Regions from separate parts of the Amphibacillus xylanus NBRC 15112 genome, predicted to be linked through region 2. Evidence: a T-box and tRNA genes for the amino acid it is inferred to sense, from the RefSeq annotation. Region 2 holds a T-box; the other holds one or more tRNA genes.
The links. A T-box is a leader RNA that pairs with one kind of tRNA and senses whether it is charged. The one in region 2 lies ahead of tyrS (tyrosine--tRNA ligase), so its partner is inferred to be a tRNA-Tyr.
Positions count from the first base shown of each region.

Region 1: it has a tRNA-Tyr gene. The T-box ahead of tyrS (tyrosine--tRNA ligase) is inferred to sense a tRNA for this amino acid. The anticodon was not compared.

Region 1 is NC_018704.1:657,049-665,629, forward strand. It holds rRNA gene AXY_RS03320 (16S ribosomal RNA) at 1-753, shown strand, start outside; rRNA gene AXY_RS03325 (23S ribosomal RNA) at 1,243-4,165, shown strand; rRNA gene rrf (5S ribosomal RNA) at 4,369-4,481, shown strand; tRNA gene AXY_RS03335 (tRNA-Asn) at 4,493-4,567, shown strand; tRNA gene AXY_RS03340 (tRNA-Ser) at 4,572-4,663, shown strand; tRNA gene AXY_RS03345 (tRNA-Glu) at 4,707-4,781, shown strand; tRNA gene AXY_RS03350 (tRNA-Met) at 4,814-4,890, shown strand; tRNA gene AXY_RS03355 (tRNA-Asp) at 4,922-4,998, shown strand; tRNA gene AXY_RS03360 (tRNA-Phe) at 5,025-5,100, shown strand; tRNA gene AXY_RS03365 (tRNA-Tyr) at 5,108-5,193, shown strand; tRNA gene AXY_RS03370 (tRNA-Trp) at 5,222-5,292, shown strand; tRNA gene AXY_RS03375 (tRNA-His) at 5,304-5,379, shown strand; tRNA gene AXY_RS03380 (tRNA-Gln) at 5,412-5,486, shown strand; tRNA gene AXY_RS03385 (tRNA-Gly) at 5,493-5,567, shown strand; tRNA gene AXY_RS03390 (tRNA-Cys) at 5,593-5,666, shown strand; tRNA gene AXY_RS03395 (tRNA-Leu) at 5,672-5,755, shown strand; gene AXY_RS03400 (GIY-YIG nuclease family protein) at 5,894-6,748, shown strand; gene AXY_RS03405 (Ltp family lipoprotein) at 6,941-7,465, shown strand; gene AXY_RS12725 (hypothetical protein) at 7,671-7,811, shown strand; gene AXY_RS03410 (hypothetical protein) at 7,786-7,980, shown strand; gene AXY_RS03415 (hypothetical protein) at 8,023-8,235, shown strand; gene AXY_RS03420 (DUF6944 family repetitive protein) at 8,328-8,581, shown strand, end outside.
Region 2 is NC_018704.1:950,827-959,407, forward strand. It holds gene motP (flagellar motor protein MotP) at 1-470, shown strand, start outside; gene motS (flagellar motor protein MotS) at 457-1,218, shown strand; gene AXY_RS04700 (transglycosylase domain-containing protein) at 1,675-4,668, opposite strand; T-box leader at 4,800-5,025, shown strand; gene tyrS (tyrosine--tRNA ligase) at 5,082-6,344, shown strand; gene rpsD (30S ribosomal protein S4) at 6,834-7,436, opposite strand; gene AXY_RS04720 (sensor domain-containing diguanylate cyclase) at 7,929-8,581, shown strand, end outside.

The DNA.
Region 1 (8,581 bases), 290 kb from region 2:
CCCTGGTAGTCCACGCCGTAAACGATGAGTGCTAGGTGTTAGGGGGTTTCCGCCCCTTAGTGCTGGCGTTAACGCATTAAGCACTCCGCCTGGGGAGTACGGCCGCAAGGCTGAAACTCAAAAGAATTGACGGGGACCCGCACAAGCGGTGGAGCATGTGGTTTAATTCGAAGCAACGCGAAGAACCTTACCAGGTCTTGACATCCCGCTGACCGCTATGGAGACATAGCTTTCCCTTCGGGGACAGCGGTGACAGGTGGTGCATGGTTGTCGTCAGCTCGTGTCGTGAGATGTTGGGTTAAGTCCCGCAACGAGCGCAACCCTTGAACTTAGTTGCCAGCATTCAGTTGGGCACTCTAAGTTGACTGCCGGTGACAAACCGGAGGAAGGTTGGGATGACGTCAAATCATCATGCCCCTTATGACCTGGGCTACACACGTGCTACAATGGATGGTACAAAGGGCTGCGAAACCGCGAGGTGGAGCCAATCCCATAAAACCATTTTCAGTTCGGATTGTAGGCTGCAACTCGCCTACATGAAGCCGGAATCGCTAGTAATCGCGGATCAGAATGCCGCGGTGAATACGTTCCCGGGTCTTGTACACACCGCCCGTCACACCACGAGAGTTAGCAACACCCGAAGTCGGTGAGGTAACGCTTTTAGCGAGCCAGCCGCCGAAGGTGGGGCCAATGATTGGGGTGAAGTCGTAACAAGGTAGCCGTATCGGAAGGTGCGGCTGGATCACCTCCTTTCTAAGGAAAATCAGGAAGTGGAGACGCCTTGCTCATCGACGTACAGATTGGAGAAGGCCTGACGAGATAAAGGAAATACGATGAACGTAAGTGAATCGATATTGACTTATCGTAGGAAGGCATTCGAAATCTGCTAGTCGATAAGGCGTCGGAGCTAGACTGATCTAGGAACAGCCCTACGGGCTGACTTAACAATTCAGTTGTTTGGTTCAGTTTTGAGAGATCAATCTCTCAAAGGATCTTCTGTTAAAATCGTCACATCCGTGGGACTGCGATTACTCGCCCCATCGAAAACATTTGTGACAACACAGAAGTCACCACATCCGTGTGGAAGCGTACCTTGAAAACTAGATAAGAATAAACAGTAAGTGAACATTCCTTATTTATGAGGATTGAACACGAACTGTATGACAAGACATCAAATCAAACTTTTAAACAAAGTAAGACCAAAAGTCTTTTTTACTGTGAAGCAATAAAAAGTTCAACTTTAGTTAAGTAAGAAAGAGCGCACGGTGGATGCCTTGGCACTAGGAGCCGACGAAGGACGGGACAAACACCGATATGTCTCGGGGAGCTGTACGTAAGCATTGATCCGGGAATTTCCGAATGGGGGAACCCACTACTCGTAATGGAGTAGTACATTTAACTGAATCCATAGGTTAAATGAGGCAGACCTGGGGAACTGAAACATCTAAGTACCCAGAGGAAGAGAAAGCAAAAGCGATTTCCTGAGTAGCGGCGAGCGAAACGGAATTAGCCCAAACCAGTAAGCTTGCTTACTGGGGTTGTAGGACACATCATTAGGAGTTACAAAGTGACGATTTACACGAAGCGATCTGGAAAGGTCCGCGATACAAGGTAACAGCCCTGTAGTGGAAAGATCATCACCTCCGATGTGTATCCTGAGTACGGCGGAACACGTGAAATTCCGTTGGAATCCGGGAGGACCATCTCCCAAGGCTAAATACTCCCTAGTGACCGATAGTGAACCAGTACCGTGAGGGAAAGGTGAAAAGCACCCCGGGAGGGGAGTGAAATAGTACCTGAAACCGTGTGCTTACAAGTAGTCGGAGCCCGTTAATGGGTGACGGCGTACCTTTTGTAGAATGGACCGGCGAGTTACGATTTTCTGCAAGGTTAAACCAGAAAAGGTGAAGCCGCAGCGAAAGCGAGTCTGAAACGGGCGAATATAGTAGAAGGTCGTAGACCCGAAACCGTGTGATCTACCCATGTCCAGGGTGAAGGTCAGGTAACACTGACTGGAGGCCCGAACCCACGTATGTTGAAAAATGCGGGGATGAGGTGTGGGTAGGGGTGAAAAGCCAATCGAACACGGAGATAGCTGGTTCTCTCCGAAATAGCTTTAGGGCTAGCCTCAAGATACGTATCCTGGAGGTAGAGCACTGATTGAACTAGGGGCCCTCATCGGGTTACCGAATTCAGTCAAACTCCGAATGCCAGAGATATAGACTTGGGAGTCAGACTATGGGTGATAAGGTTCATAGTCGAGAGGGAAACAACCCAGACCGTCAGCTAAGGTCCCAAAGTATACGTTAAGTGGAAAAGGATGTGGCGTTGCACAGACAACCAGGATGTTGGCTTAGAAGCAGCCACCATTTAAAGAGTGCGTAATAGCTCACTGGTCGAGTGACGCTGCGCCGAAAATGTACCGGGGCTAAACGTATCACCGAAGCTACGGATTGATCTTCGATCAATGGTAGGAGAGCGTTGTAAGTGCAGAGAAGTCAGACCGAGAGGACTGGTGGAGCGCTTAGAAGTGAGAATGCCGGTATGAGTAGCGAAAAAGAAGTGAGAATCTTCTTCACCGAATGCCTAAGGTTTCCTGAGGAAGGCTCGTCCACTCAGGGTTAGTCAGGACCTAAGCCGAGGCCGAAGGGCGTAGGCAATGGATGACAGGTTGATATTCCTGTACCACCTCGTGACCGTTACGAGCGAAGGGGGGACGCAGGAGGATAAGAAAAGCGTGCTGATGGAAATGCACGCCCAATCAGTGAGTGAGTCAGATAGGCAAATCCGTCTGATATTAATCATGAGCTGTGATGGGGAGGGAAATATAGTACCGAAGTTTCTGATTCCACACTGCCAAGAAAAGCCTCTAGCCAGGACACAGGTGCCTGTACCGCAAACCGACACAGGTAGGCGAGATGAGAATTCTAAGGTGAGCGGGAGAACTCTCGTTAAGGAACTCGGCAAAATGACCCCGTAACTTCGGGAGAAGGGGTGCTTCTTTTAGAAGAAGCCGCAGTGAAAAGGCCCAAGCGACTGTTTAGCAAAAACACAGGTCTCTGCGAAGCCGCAAGGCGAAGTATAGGGGCTGACACCTGCCCGGTGCTGGAAGGTTAAGGGAATGCGTTAGTACCTTTGGTACGAAGCGTTGAACTGAAGCCCCAGTGAACGGCGGCCGTAACTATAACGGTCCTAAGGTAGCGAAATTCCTTGTCGGGTAAGTTCCGACCCGCACGAAAGGTGCAACGACTTGGGCACTGTCTCAACGAGAGACCCGGTGAAATTATACTATGCGTGAAAATGCGCATTACCCGCGACAGGACGGAAAGACCCCGTGGAGCTTTACTGTAGCTTGATATTGAATGTTGATGCCATTTGTACAGGATAGGTGGGAGCCAAAGAAGCGTGAGCGCTAGCTTACGTGGAGGCGCCGGTGGGATACCACCCTGATGGTGTTGACCTTCTAACCCAGGACCGTTATCCGGTTCGGAGACAGTGTCAGGCAGGCAGTTTGACTGGGGCGGTCGCCTCCTAAAGAGTAACGGAGGCGCCCAAAGGTTCCCTCAGAATGGTTGGAAATCATTCATAGAGTGTAAAGGCAGAAGGGAGCTTGACTGCGAGACCTACAAGTCGAGCAGGGACGAAAGTCGGGCTTAGTGATCCGGTGGTTCCGCATGGAAGGGCCATCGCTCAACGGATAAAAGCTACCCCGGGGATAACAGGCTTATCTCCCCCAAGAGTCCACATCGACGGGGAGGTTTGGCACCTCGATGTCGGCTCATCGCATCCTGGGGCTGTAGTCGGTCCCAAGGGTTGGGCTGTTCGCCCATTAAAGCGGTACGCGAGCTGGGTTCAGAACGTCGTGAGACAGTTCGGTCCCTATCCGTCGTGGGCGTTTGGAAGTTTGAGAGGAGCTGTCCTTAGTACGAGAGGACCGGGATGGACATACCGCTGGTGCACCAGTTGTTCCGCCAGGAGCATGGCTGGGTAGCTACGTATGGAAAGGATAAGTGCTGAAAGCATCTAAGCATGAAGCCTCCCTCAAGATGAGACTTCCCATCTTTTAGAGTAAGATCCCTCAGAGACGATGAGGTAGATAGGTTCGAGGTGGAAGCATGGTGACATGTGAAGCTGACGAATACTAATCGATCGAGGACTTAACTAAAACAAAAAGCGAAAGCGACTATTCAGCATTGAATTTGATGACACTTGTCAGGTGCATTTCTTATCTAGTTTTCAGGGTATACATTTTAGACACAATTGTGTTTATAAAAAATGTTTTTCCTTGAAAACACTTGCAATTCTGTTAAGAAATGAGTATAATATATCTTGTCCTTGTAAAATTAGCACTTAGGATAACCTTCAAGATTTAGTGACAATAGCGAAGAGGTCACACCTGTTTCCATACCGAACACAGAAGTTAAGCTCTTCAGCGCCGATGGTAGTTGGGTCTTCCCTGCGAGAGTAGGACGTCGCTAAGCATTTAATCCGTTCCACAGTAGCTCAGTGGTAGAGCAATCGGCTGTTAACCGATCGGTCGTAGGTTCGAATCCTACCTGTGGAGCCATTATGGAGAGCTGTCCGAGTGGCTGAAGGAGCACGACTGGAACTCGTGTGGGCGGCGTAAGCTGTCTCGAGGGTTCAAATCCCTCGCTCTCCGCCACTAAAGTATTAATTTACTAGAAACTGTTATCTTATTTTACATAGGCCCGTTGGTCAAGCGGTTAAGACACCGCCCTTTCACGGCGGTAACACGGGTTCGAATCCCGTACGGGTCACCAATTTTTATAACATGATATTATACTTTTATCTTCGCGGGGTGGAGCAGTCTGGTAGCTCGTCGGGCTCATAACCCGGAGGTCGTAGGTTCAAATCCTGCCCCCGCAACCAAAATACATCTCTAACTAAATATATAGTAAATGGTCCGGTAGTTCAGTTGGTTAGAATGCCTGCCTGTCACGCAGGAGGTCGCGGGTTCGAGTCCCGTCCGGACCGCCATTTATCTATTAACTTTCATCAGAAATGGCTCAATAGCTCAGCTGGTAGAGCAACGGACTGAAGATCCGTGTGTCGGCGGTTCGACTCCGTCTTGAGCCACCATTTTCTTGGAGGGATAGCGAAGTTGGCCAAACGCGGCGGACTGTAAATCCGCTCCCATCGGGTTCGTAGGTTCGAGTCCTACTCCCTCCACCATTTCTCTTTTAACATTTTATTTTTTTATAGGGGTATAGTTTAACGGTAGAATAGAGGTCTCCAAAACCTTTGGTGTGGGTTCGATTCCTACTACCCCTGTTTTATTTATGGCGATCGTGGTGAAGTGGTTAACACATCGGATTGTGGATCCGACATGCGTGGGTTCGATCCCCATCGATCGCCCCATAAAACTTTAAATTATAAATATTATAGAGCGTTGGGCTATAGCCAAGCGGTAAGGCAACGGTTTTTGGGTCCGTCATGCGCTGGTTCGAATCCAGCTAGCCCAGCCATTTAATGCGGAAGTAGTTCAGTGGTAGAACACCACCTTGCCAAGGTGGGGGTCGCGGGTTCGAATCCCGTCTTCCGCTCCATTTTTATTTTTAGCGCGAATATCCCGGCGGTATAGCCAAGTGGTAAGGCAGAGGTCTGCAAAACCTTCATCACCGGTTCAAATCCGGTTACCGCCTCCAATTATGCCGGTGTGGCGGAATTGGCAGACGCGCGGGACTCAAAATCCCGTGTCCCCTGGGACGTGTCGGTTCGACCCCGACCACCGGTATTCTTACTTAAACAATTTAACCTTATAAATGATAGAACACTCGTGAATTTCCAAAAATTGATATTTGCGAGTTTTTTTGTTTATAAGAATGTAATTTAGATAATTTTGTGTTACTCAATATAAAAGGAGTAGAAACAAATGAATAGAATCAAATTGAATGATATTTTAGGGTTAAATGATACAGAGATATCTAATAGTAAAATAGAGCTTAATATGCAGGCCGGTGTAGGCGGAAAATCATATATTGATCTATGGCTTTATAGTAGTGATATAGACAAAGAAAATGGCACATGTCCTGAGTGTGGATATTGGGGCTGGTACGGTAAACAAAGAAACTTTAGCCCAGGACAGTGGGTGTTTAGCTTTGTTAGAATTCGCGATAATGAGTGGCTATTTACTTCAGCGGCAGAGATAATAGACGTACCAGAAAATACATTTGCTAAGGTTAAGATTATTGAAAAGTATAAACCGTTATTTGGTAGACTAGTAATTGATTTAGTGAAAGGTAATACCTTTGCTAGATACACGTTTAACCTTTCACGATACATAGACGAGAGCAATGTTAAGGAAATTTTACCGACGATGTATGGCGGACAAGATTTCCCAGGATATGATAAAGTAAATATTTCTTATAAGCAATTAGAATCAATCATTATTCGTGGTAAGCGAGACTGGATTGCCGCACTTGAGAATCAAAAAGCTGTATATTTACTGACAGATAAAAGTAATGGAAAAATGTATGTAGGGTCTGCCACAAGTGATTATGGAATGCTGTTACAAAGATGGAAAAGCTACATTGAAAGTGGTCATGGTGGTAATAAAGAATTAATAGAGTTGGTAAATAAAGAGGGATTTGATTATATCAAATCTAATTTTTATTATTCAATTCTTGAAAATTATAATGCAAAAGTAGATGACCATATAATCTTAGAAAGAGAATCATGGTGGAAAGAAACTCTGCAAACTAGAATATTTGGTTATAATAGTAATTAATTTATTCTACATCAAGTCAATTTTGTAAAATAAGTGATATTATTAGCTTTAAATCTGAATGATTAATAGTTCTAAGCTATTTATTAAGTAAACTTATTAAACTACTTATCCATTTTCAGTATCAATTTCTTGCAAATGATTGTTTAATGAGTGATAATATAATAGTTTATTACAATATTGGGGGGTACATACATGAAGAAAGCACTATTTTTGCTTATGGCATTGCTAGTCTCAATTACTCTAATTGCATGTGGTGAAGTTGATAGTGACGATAGCAAACAAGCTGTCGATACACCAGATGTTGAGGAAACTGAATCTAATGATGACGAAGCAGAAGAGACAGAAACAGAGACAGAAGCAAATGTTGAGGAAGATGAAGTAGAAGAGGAGCAAACAGAATCTGAAGATGTTCCGCGTGAATATCGTAATGCTTTAAAAGCTGCTCAAAATTACATCGACCTTATGCATTTCTCAGAGAAAGGACTTTTCGAACAATTAACTTCTGAGTTTGGAGATCAATATCCAGAAGAAGCTGCACAATATGCAATTGAAAATGTGGATGTTGATTACAAAGAAGAAGCTCTTGAAGCAGCAATTAGCTATTTAGAATTCATGCCGATGTCTGATCAAGAATTATTCGAACAGCTTACATCTGAATACGGTGAGCAATTTACTGATGAACAAGCGCAATATGCTCTTGACAATTTACCAGAGTAAAATTGCCTAAATAAGATTAAAAGTGTTAGTGAGTTCAAATTGAACTTGCTAACACTTTTTTGATTATAGTATATAAGCTTATGGTGAGTTCTTAAACGTAATAGTAAATCCCTAATTAATCACTTATAATTAGGTTTATTTAGCTAATTCAACGAACTACTCACATTATATTTTCAAATGCCATAAATTAAAGGAGACAATCAAGATGAGCTTTTTCGAACACGTTAGCCATGATGCTTGGATTCAAAGTATTGGTACAATAATTGGAGCGTTTATGGGTGCATTGACGGCAGGAATTATTATGATCAAAAGTCATCAAATTGAAAGAAAACGAAGATCGTGTTGAACAGTTGAATACATTTATCTCGTTTTATACTGGTTATAAACCAAAACTTGATGAATATATGACGGTTTTAAGAAGAATCAGTATAGTAACAAGTCAAACGACCATTGATAATAATGCGGTTATTAATCTATTGACTGAGCTATCAGAACTAGTTAAAACAGATAGGTAGCTTGATGTGATTAATCTATTAAATTTACCGTCAAAAGTTATGATGAGAATTCAAGTGATTCGGAAAAGTATTAAAAACATAGTTCAAGGAGCCTTGATTGATATTGAAAGTATGAATGAAGATAAATTAAAGAATATTCAATCAAATGTTGATCGTATTTTCCGTTATTATCAAGACTTAGAGGAAATGGACCAGGCAGCGATAATTGAACTTAAAGAAATGCATAAAAATAAGAACTTAATTAATCTAGATTAGTTGACTCTTCCGCTTATGACAATTGGGGTGCCAATTTCTTTCTTACTGAATAAAATGATTATATGCATATTGTTCAGTAGGGGGAGAAACAGTTGGGTGGTTCGAATACATTACTAATTGGATCATGGATTAATGCGATTGGAACTATTGTTGTGGCATTATCTGAAATTAAAGATTTAACAAGCGATCAACCCGTAAGTGATACAATAGTTGAATTAGCTGGAATAATGGAATTATTAGGTCTGGCTCTGATGCGAATTGATATCGAAGAAGATCTTGATGAAGGTACTGACAATATGATTGAGAGTTTCGGCGATGCCGATGATGAAGAATTAACCTATTTATC
Region 2 (8,581 bases):
TTGCAATTGATGGTATTGAACCAGAAGTTATTCAAGATATTATGAATGCTGAAATAATCGCAATGGAGGATCGTCATACTGTTGGACGTAAGATTCTTCAAAAAGCCGGTGAATATGCTCCAGCATGGGGAATGGTGGGGACTTTAATAGGCCTTGTTTTAATGCTTATTGATTTAAATGATCCATCTATGGTTGGTCCTCAAATGGCTGTTGCTTTAATCACAACTTTTTATGGTGTTGTTTTAGCCAATTTAATTTTCTTACCAATGGCTAGTAAGCTTGAAACTAAGACAGATGAAGAAGTCTTTATGAAGCAAATTATTATTGAAGGTGTTATAGGTGTCCAATCTGGGCAAAACCCACGTATTCTTAAAGAGAAGTTAAGTGCATTTTTATCAAGCGATATGAGAAAACGTCGTAATGAATTAAATGAAGATTCGGTGGGTGAGTTATCAAATGAAGCGTCGTGATAAAAACACACAAGAAGGTGGAAGTGCAGGTTGGATGACCACATACTCAGATTTGGTCACATTACTACTATGTTTCTTTGTTTTGCTATATTCAATGTCACAGCTTGATATTGCACGTTTTGAAGCGGTGGCTGAATCATTTCGTAATCGAGTAATTTTCTTTGATGGTTCACCATCAAAGATCGATTTTGAACAGACTGGTGAAAGTGCAACAATTCGCGAACCGAATAAGGATATTGAAAAAGATAATATCCTTGATCCAGATAGAGTTACGTCAAACCAACGTTCGTTGGAGGAACTCTTGAATGAAGTTGAAGGATTTCTAGAAGAAAATCAATTACGAGATGTAATTTCAGCAAATCGAACTGATCAAGGTGTAGTACTTATACTACAAGAACGAATTCTCTTTGATTCGGGACAAGCAGAGTTAAAACCTGACGGGTTACCGTTTTTAGATAAAATATCGCTATTATTAAGTAAAATACCTAACTATGTTCGTGTAGAGGGTCATACAGATAATCGACCGATTTCAACAGTACAGTACCCATCAAACTGGGAATTGTCTGGTGCTCGTGCGAGTAGTGTAATTCGTCACATTCTAGATTCAGGTGAGTTTAATCCTTCGCGATTTATAGCTGCTGGTTATGGTGATACAAGACCGATTGTACCAAATACATCATCAGAAAACTGGCAAAAAAACCGTCGTGTTGAAATTGTAATCTTAGAATTATCAGAAGGTCAAAATTAATAAATATGAACGTATATGAAAAGCAATAGAGCACTTAGCTGTCGGAGATCCGACGCTAAGTGCTCTGTTTTTTTGCTTCAAAGTCAAGTATTGTTGGTAGGTTTTATAATTAGTCGAGAATAAATATATATTAGCTTTAATAAAGATACAACTTGTTCACCGCAGGTGAAATACACTCGCTTTCCACGGGCACGGCTTTTAGCTAACTAAGCAGTTTTCTCTTGCTTTCGTTCCTCTGTAACTGTAAGGGATCTAACCCTTCCTCCTTAATATTAAATGTTTTTCGTATACAAAGAGCGTAGGCTATGTAGATTCTCCTTTAAATTGGTTTTCGTCAACTAAATTATAAAGGAATCTACTGGCCTTTTTCTATGGAAACACAAAAAAGGTGTCAGTGAATTCGAAAAAAGAACTCACCAACACCAAAAATTATAGAATCTGTTTTACGCTAAATATTTATTCACCATTTTCAGGAGTATCATTACTATCTCCGTTATCAGGTTCCTGTTTGTTATCGTTATTTCCAGGTTTGTCGTCTGGTTTATTATTCCCTTTGGAATCATCATTTTTCTTATCTGGTGCTTTATTGTCATTACCTTTATCTTTGCCTTTATCTTTGCCTTTATCTTTATCCTTGTCCTTATCATCATCAAATTTACCATCAATATAGACAGTACTTGGCTCAGATTCTCGTCCGAAGTAATCAACGGCAACGACAGTATAAAGAGCAGGCTTATTACCAACATTTAACTCAGTCTCAATGGTTGATTCAACAAACTTAAATGTTTCATCCTCTGGACTGTTAGCTCGGTACACACGGTAACCAACAATATTGCGACTTGATGGAGCACTCCACTCCAACTTGTTTCCAGATTTAGATAATGATTGTGGAGCACTTGGTGCCTTACCAGTATCCTCTATATCACTTGCCTCTAGTTCTGGGAATTCAATACCTTCCCAGGCAGGGTTATTAATTGGAATCAATTGACTTAAGTCTCCAAATTTATCATAACCCATTTCACTTAACCATTTAGGGTTAAAGATTATACCATCACCTTGGATAAACTCACGTGGTGTTTTATCACCAGGAATGACAGCTTTATCGTCAACTAATACGTAGTTACCTTCAATTAAGCTGTTATCTTCACCACTAGGTAAATATTTTGCATTAAAGATATCTGAACCTACCAATCCAAGCGATTTTGCAACTCCTGAAGGTGGTAAACCAGAGACTAAAGAGAATGATCGTGAAACGATTCCTTCAGGTTGTTTGAATCGATTAGATGGTGCCATTAATTCTGGATCAATTTCTGTAGCTGCGTTAACTAACTGTGCCCAGTAAGCTTGGTTTCGTCCACTATATCCATCATCAAGTGACTGACGATAACCATAACCCATCCATGTTCCGAGTGTGACATTAGGGTTTGTTGCAACAAACCATGCATCGACAAGATCGTCAGACGTACCCGTTTTACCAGCCCAATCGACATTAGGGTATCTTAAGTTTGCTCGAGCAGTACGTCCAGTACCTTTAGCAAGTACATCACGCATAATATCAATAATTAAGTAACTTGTTTGAGGACTAAATACATCTACAGGCTCAACTTCATGTTGATAAACTACTTCACCATCAATTGTTTCAATTTTCTCAATCATATAACCTTCAATAAATTTACCGTTATTACCAAATGTAGAAAAAGCGCTAGTGTTTTCTTCTACTGTTGCTTCAAAGGATCCTAAAGCCATTGATGCATAAGAATATTGACTTTCAGGAATATGATCAAATCCCATTTTTACTAAATAATCTGGTACTGGGTTATGTTTAGATAATAAATCAATATAACCATAAGCTGTAGAGACGTTATATGAATGTGTCATTGCAGTTCTAGCTGTAACTAAACCATAAAATCTACTGCGATTAAAGTTACTTGGGCTCCATGTATTCGTACCGTCAAAGTAATTAAATTTAGCATCAGGTAAAATTGATCCCGGTTGAAGTGTACCTTCTTCAAATGCAGGAGCATAGACAATCAATGGTTTTGCTGTACTACCTAGTTGTCGTCTAGCAGTACCAACAGCAAAGTTAACGTTATCTCGTTCAAAATCACGACCTCCAACAAACGCTATGATAGCGCCAGTTGCGTTATTTCTTAATACAGCACCAGCCTGTTGTTGCTGTACGAGGGGAACTAATTCACCTGTTTCAGGATCTTCGGTCATAATTGTTTTAGTTTCATTATTTTCACGTACAATCGCTGTTTTATCTCGACCATAATTATTATAATTTGCTGTTACTTCTTGAAAAACATCGTAAATCTCTTTGTTGATTGTCGTATGAATTTTGTAGCCACCTTGTGAAATTTCACGAGCGGCTTTAATTTGATATTGTTCATTCAGATCACTATTTGATTTCAACTCTTCAAGGGTATAGCCGTCTTCAAGTGCAAGTTTTTCTTTGAAAATAATTTCAACACGTCTACGTACTTCCTCAGATAAGTATGGATATTCTTCATAAGCGGAAGGTTTACGTTTTGTAAAACTAGCTACTAGGTCAAATTTTAATGCCTCTTCATATTCTGCTTCTGTAATATATCCTCCAGAGAGCATTCTTGATAATACCGTCTCCATCCGATTTAAACCAGCTTCCAGTCCTTCTTCTGATTTAAGTACACCGATGTTTGTGAATGGACTGTAAGCAATTGGACTTTGTGGTAAACCAGCTAAATAGGCTGCTTGGGCAAGATTGACTTCATTTGCATTAACACCAAAAATACCTTGTGCTGCTGTTTGAATTCCAGCGATGTTTCGACCATTAGCATTACGCCCAAAAGGTACAATGTTAAGATAAGCTTCTAAAATCTCATCCTTTTCCAGAAAGTTCTCTAATCTCATAGCTAGAACAATTTCTTTAGCCTTACGATCGAAGGAAACTTCATTTGTTAGAATTTGATTTTTAATAATCTGTTGCGTTAAGGTACTTCCACCAGTCTGGACATCTGATCCTGTTACCTCTTGGAATACTGCTCTTAATATTGCTTTTGGAACAATTCCTTCGTGCGTTTCAAAGTATTCATCTTCAGTTGCAATAATTCCATTAATAATATCTTCTGAGACTTGATCTAACGTTGTAACTTCACGATGAAGATCAGAACTAACTTCTCCTAAATAGACATTATTTGCGAAATAAATCTCAGATGTTTCTTCGTAATTATAAATTGCATTAACCATTTCTTCACTTGGTCGCAAAGGCTCGTCCTTTATGAGTGAGGCGAAATAACCAGCACCGATCCCACCAATAAAGAAGAATCCAAGTAAACCTATGACGATAAAATAGAGGATAATATTCCAAATGACATCATAGGATATTCGGAAGAATCTTTGGATAACACCCTTATCAATAAGTGCAATTACTTTTCGACCAAATTGCTTTAATCTATCTTGAAAATTCATATGATTACCTCCTAAATTTCCAATTAATATTATAACATATTTACCTAGTTGTCATTAGATTTTTGTAAATATTATTTCATTTGATCTTGCGTTTGTCATGAAAATGTGATAATAATAGTTAACAATATATATTTTTTGCGATGAAGGAATCCAGTAGTTTTATTACCGCTACGTTTAAGAGAGCTGATGGTTGGTGTAAATCAGTGTAAGTAATAAAGCGAATTACAATTCTTGAGCTGTTTCTTTTATACATGGCATTTTACGGTATAAAAGACGGTACGGGGTGTACCGTTATCAAATAGAGTGGCAATTTATATTGCAACGAGGGTGGTACCGCGAGTAGATCTCGTCCCTTTTTTAGGGATGTGATCTACTTTTTTATTTGAATTTAATTCTAAAAAGGAGAATGACTAATGGATATTATTAAAGATCTAGAATTAAGAGGACTTGTTCAACAAACAACAGATTATGAAGGCTTAAAAAAGCATTTAGCTGAAAATGTAGTGACTTTGTATTGTGGTTTTGACCCAACAGCAGATAGTTTGCATATTGGTCATTTAGTTCCTGCATTGATGTTAAAAAGATTTCAACTAGCAGGGCATCGTCCAATTGCGCTTATTGGTGGCGGAACTGGCATGATTGGTGACCCGAGCGGTAGAACGAGTGAACGTCAATTAAATGATGCTGAGACAGTAAACTATTTTAGTGAGCAAATTGAGAAGCAACTTGCCAAAATACTTGATTTTGATGATGAAGAAAATGGAGCGATCGCTAAGAATAACGGCGAGTGGTTAGGTGAGTTGAAAATCATTGATTTCTTACGTGATACTGGTAAGCATTTTGGTGTAAATTATATGCTAGCAAAAGATTCTGTTCAATCACGCCTAGAGCAAGGAATTAGCTTTACTGAATTTAGTTACATGATTTTACAATCATATGACTTTATGAATTTATTTGAGCGAGAAAATTGTACACTACAAATTGGTGGTAGTGATCAATGGGGGAATATTACGGCTGGTATGGAATTGATACGCCGGACACGTGATGAAGAAGTAAAAGTCTTCGGTCTTACTGTACCGCTAATTACGAAAGCAGATGGTACTAAATTTGGTAAAACAGCTGGGGGAGCAGTTTGGTTAGACCCTGAAAAAACAACTCCATATGAGTTTTATCAGTTCTGGATTAATACAGATGATCGTGATGTAATCAAATTCTTGAAATACTTCACATTCCTATCACATGCTGAAATCGAGGCTTTAACTGAAGAATTAGAAAGAGCACCAGAGAAAAGAATTCCTCATAAACGCTTAGCAGAAGAGTTAACAATTCTCGTCCACGGAGAAGAAGCTTTACGTCAAGCAGAGCGCATTACTGAAGCATTATTTAGTGGTGACATCAAACAACTAAATGCCGAAGAGATTAAACAAGGGTTTAAAGATGTTCCTAACGTAGAAATGACAAAAGAAGCAAAACCATTAGTAGATCTATTAGTTGAAGCAAAAATATCTTCATCTAAACGCCAAGCTAGAGAGGATATCTCGAATGGCGCGATTTACATCAATGGTGATCGCCAACAAGATCTCCAATACGAATTATCAGATGATGATCGAATTGATGGTCAGTTCACTATTATTCGACGAGGAAAGAAAAAGTACTTCCTAATTAAATTTATCTAACTGAAAAATAGAATTAAATCCTTCAGGAGTTTAAGTGCTAATAACAACTTCTGAGGGATTTTTGTATGCTTAAAAATCTTTTATTATTTTTCTATTGTGGGGATAATAAAGTTATAAAATCATTAGGAGGAAAAATAGTGATTTGTCCTAGGTGTAAAAGTGAACGTATTAATGTTCAAGCAGTCAATCATATTAAAAGTAAGGGTAAAGGATGTATCTACTGGTTATTCATAGGTTGGTGGCTTGAAATGATTATGTGGATATTCTTTACATTGCCATGGTTAGTCATAAAAATAATTAAACCTAAAAATTATTCGCAAAAGATGAGTAAGCATGCAGTCTGTCAGAATTGTGGCCATAGTTGGAGAGTTAGATAAACTTCTAAAATAAAGTAGAGCATACTCGGTTTAAAAAATATATAGTGGTTATTAATAATAAAAAACCTTGAACACCGATTTAAGATGTTCAAGGTTTTGATTATTGAATCTATTAACGTGAGTACCACTCAACGATAAGAGCTTCGTTAATTTCTGCTGGTAACTCAGAACGTTCTGGGTAACGTGAGTATGTTCCTTCTAAATTATCTGCATTAAAAGTTAAATACTCAGGTACAAATGCGTTAGCTTCAATTGATTCTTGAATAATTGTAAGCTTACGTGATTTTTCACGAACGCTAATTGTTTGTCCAGGTTGTACTAAGTAAGATGGGATGTCAACACGGCTACCATCTACAAGGATGTGTCCGTGGTTAACTAATTGACGAGCTTGGCGACGAGTACGTGCTAAGCCTAGGCGATAAACGATATTATCCAGACGTGATTCTAAAAGGATCATAAAGTTTTCACCGTGAACCCCTTTAAGTTTAGCAGCTTTATTGAAAAGTGTTCTAAATTGACGCTCATTTAATCCATACATGAAGCGTAATTTTTGTTTTTCTTGAAGCTGTAAACCATATTCACTTAATTTTGTACGTTGGTTAGGACCATGTTGTCCTGGTGCGTAAGGACGTTTTTCTAATTCCTTACCTGTACCTGTTAACGAAATTCCGAGACGACGAGACTTTTTCCATACAGGACCTGTATATCGAGCCATAGTGCATTCTCTCCTTTATATTAAAATTTGCATAAACAAGATACTGTGTTCCATTATCGCTTGACATTTTATTTTCATGTACCATCGCTCCAGCAGCAGAGAGTTACACGATACACCTTACTAATGAAGTATCTTCAATATTTAGACGACGCGGTAGTCGATTGAAGATGAATTGTAAGGAATAAAATGAACAACCGGTGGTTCACATAGGCTACCTTTTTTACACAAAGTCTATTATATGATTTTCTGCGTATGAAGTCAACAATTTTCAAGTTGATAATTATTGAACATTGATAAGGAAAAAAGTCACGGATATATTTTTAACGCTAATATCGCCCTCAACATTAATGATATCTAAGAGTTTTGATGATTTTAGTCGAAAAATGTAGTAAGTATAAAATACTGTTTTTTTAGTAGGCAATTTGTAATATTTCGGTTATAATGAATAAAGAACAAACAGGATTATATACATGAGGCGGGTGGAAGTGGTTAATGAAATCATATACGCTAACTGACGATCATGAATTATTCATCTATGACCCAAAGCGATACTATAAGAATAGTGAATGGCTAAATGCAATATTAAAACAGATGAAATTGTTGTTGAATGTGAATAGTGTAGCTTTATACTTATTTGACTTTTGGGCAGATCAATATACCTGTGTTCAATCGATAAGTGATGACGAGATAGAATTACCCCATCATCTACCAATGTCGATTCTAAACAAAGTCCATCAGTACAAAAAGTTGTCGACTAAATCAGCTCAATTACTGATGGGAGATAATGAGTTTGAGCGAATTGCAATCGCTAGCTTAGAAGAAGATGGCGATGTATTTGGGTACTTTTTATTTTTCGCCAAAGATAAGCATCAACTTGCGAGTGATAAAAAGCACTACATCACTCAAATCGTGAAAGATATGGAATTAATTATTTATGAAATGAGAAAAGCTCGTCAATCAGTTGCGCAAGCCAATAAGTATGAAAATATGTATAATATCACCCAGAAATTTCACTCATCTATGAACCCGCGAGATGTATTGGCTGAAATAACTGAAATTATCTACTCAATTTATCCTAACTTCAAATGTGAACTATATTTATCAAAAAACTATCAAGAAGATTTATCCTTACCTATAAAAGAATT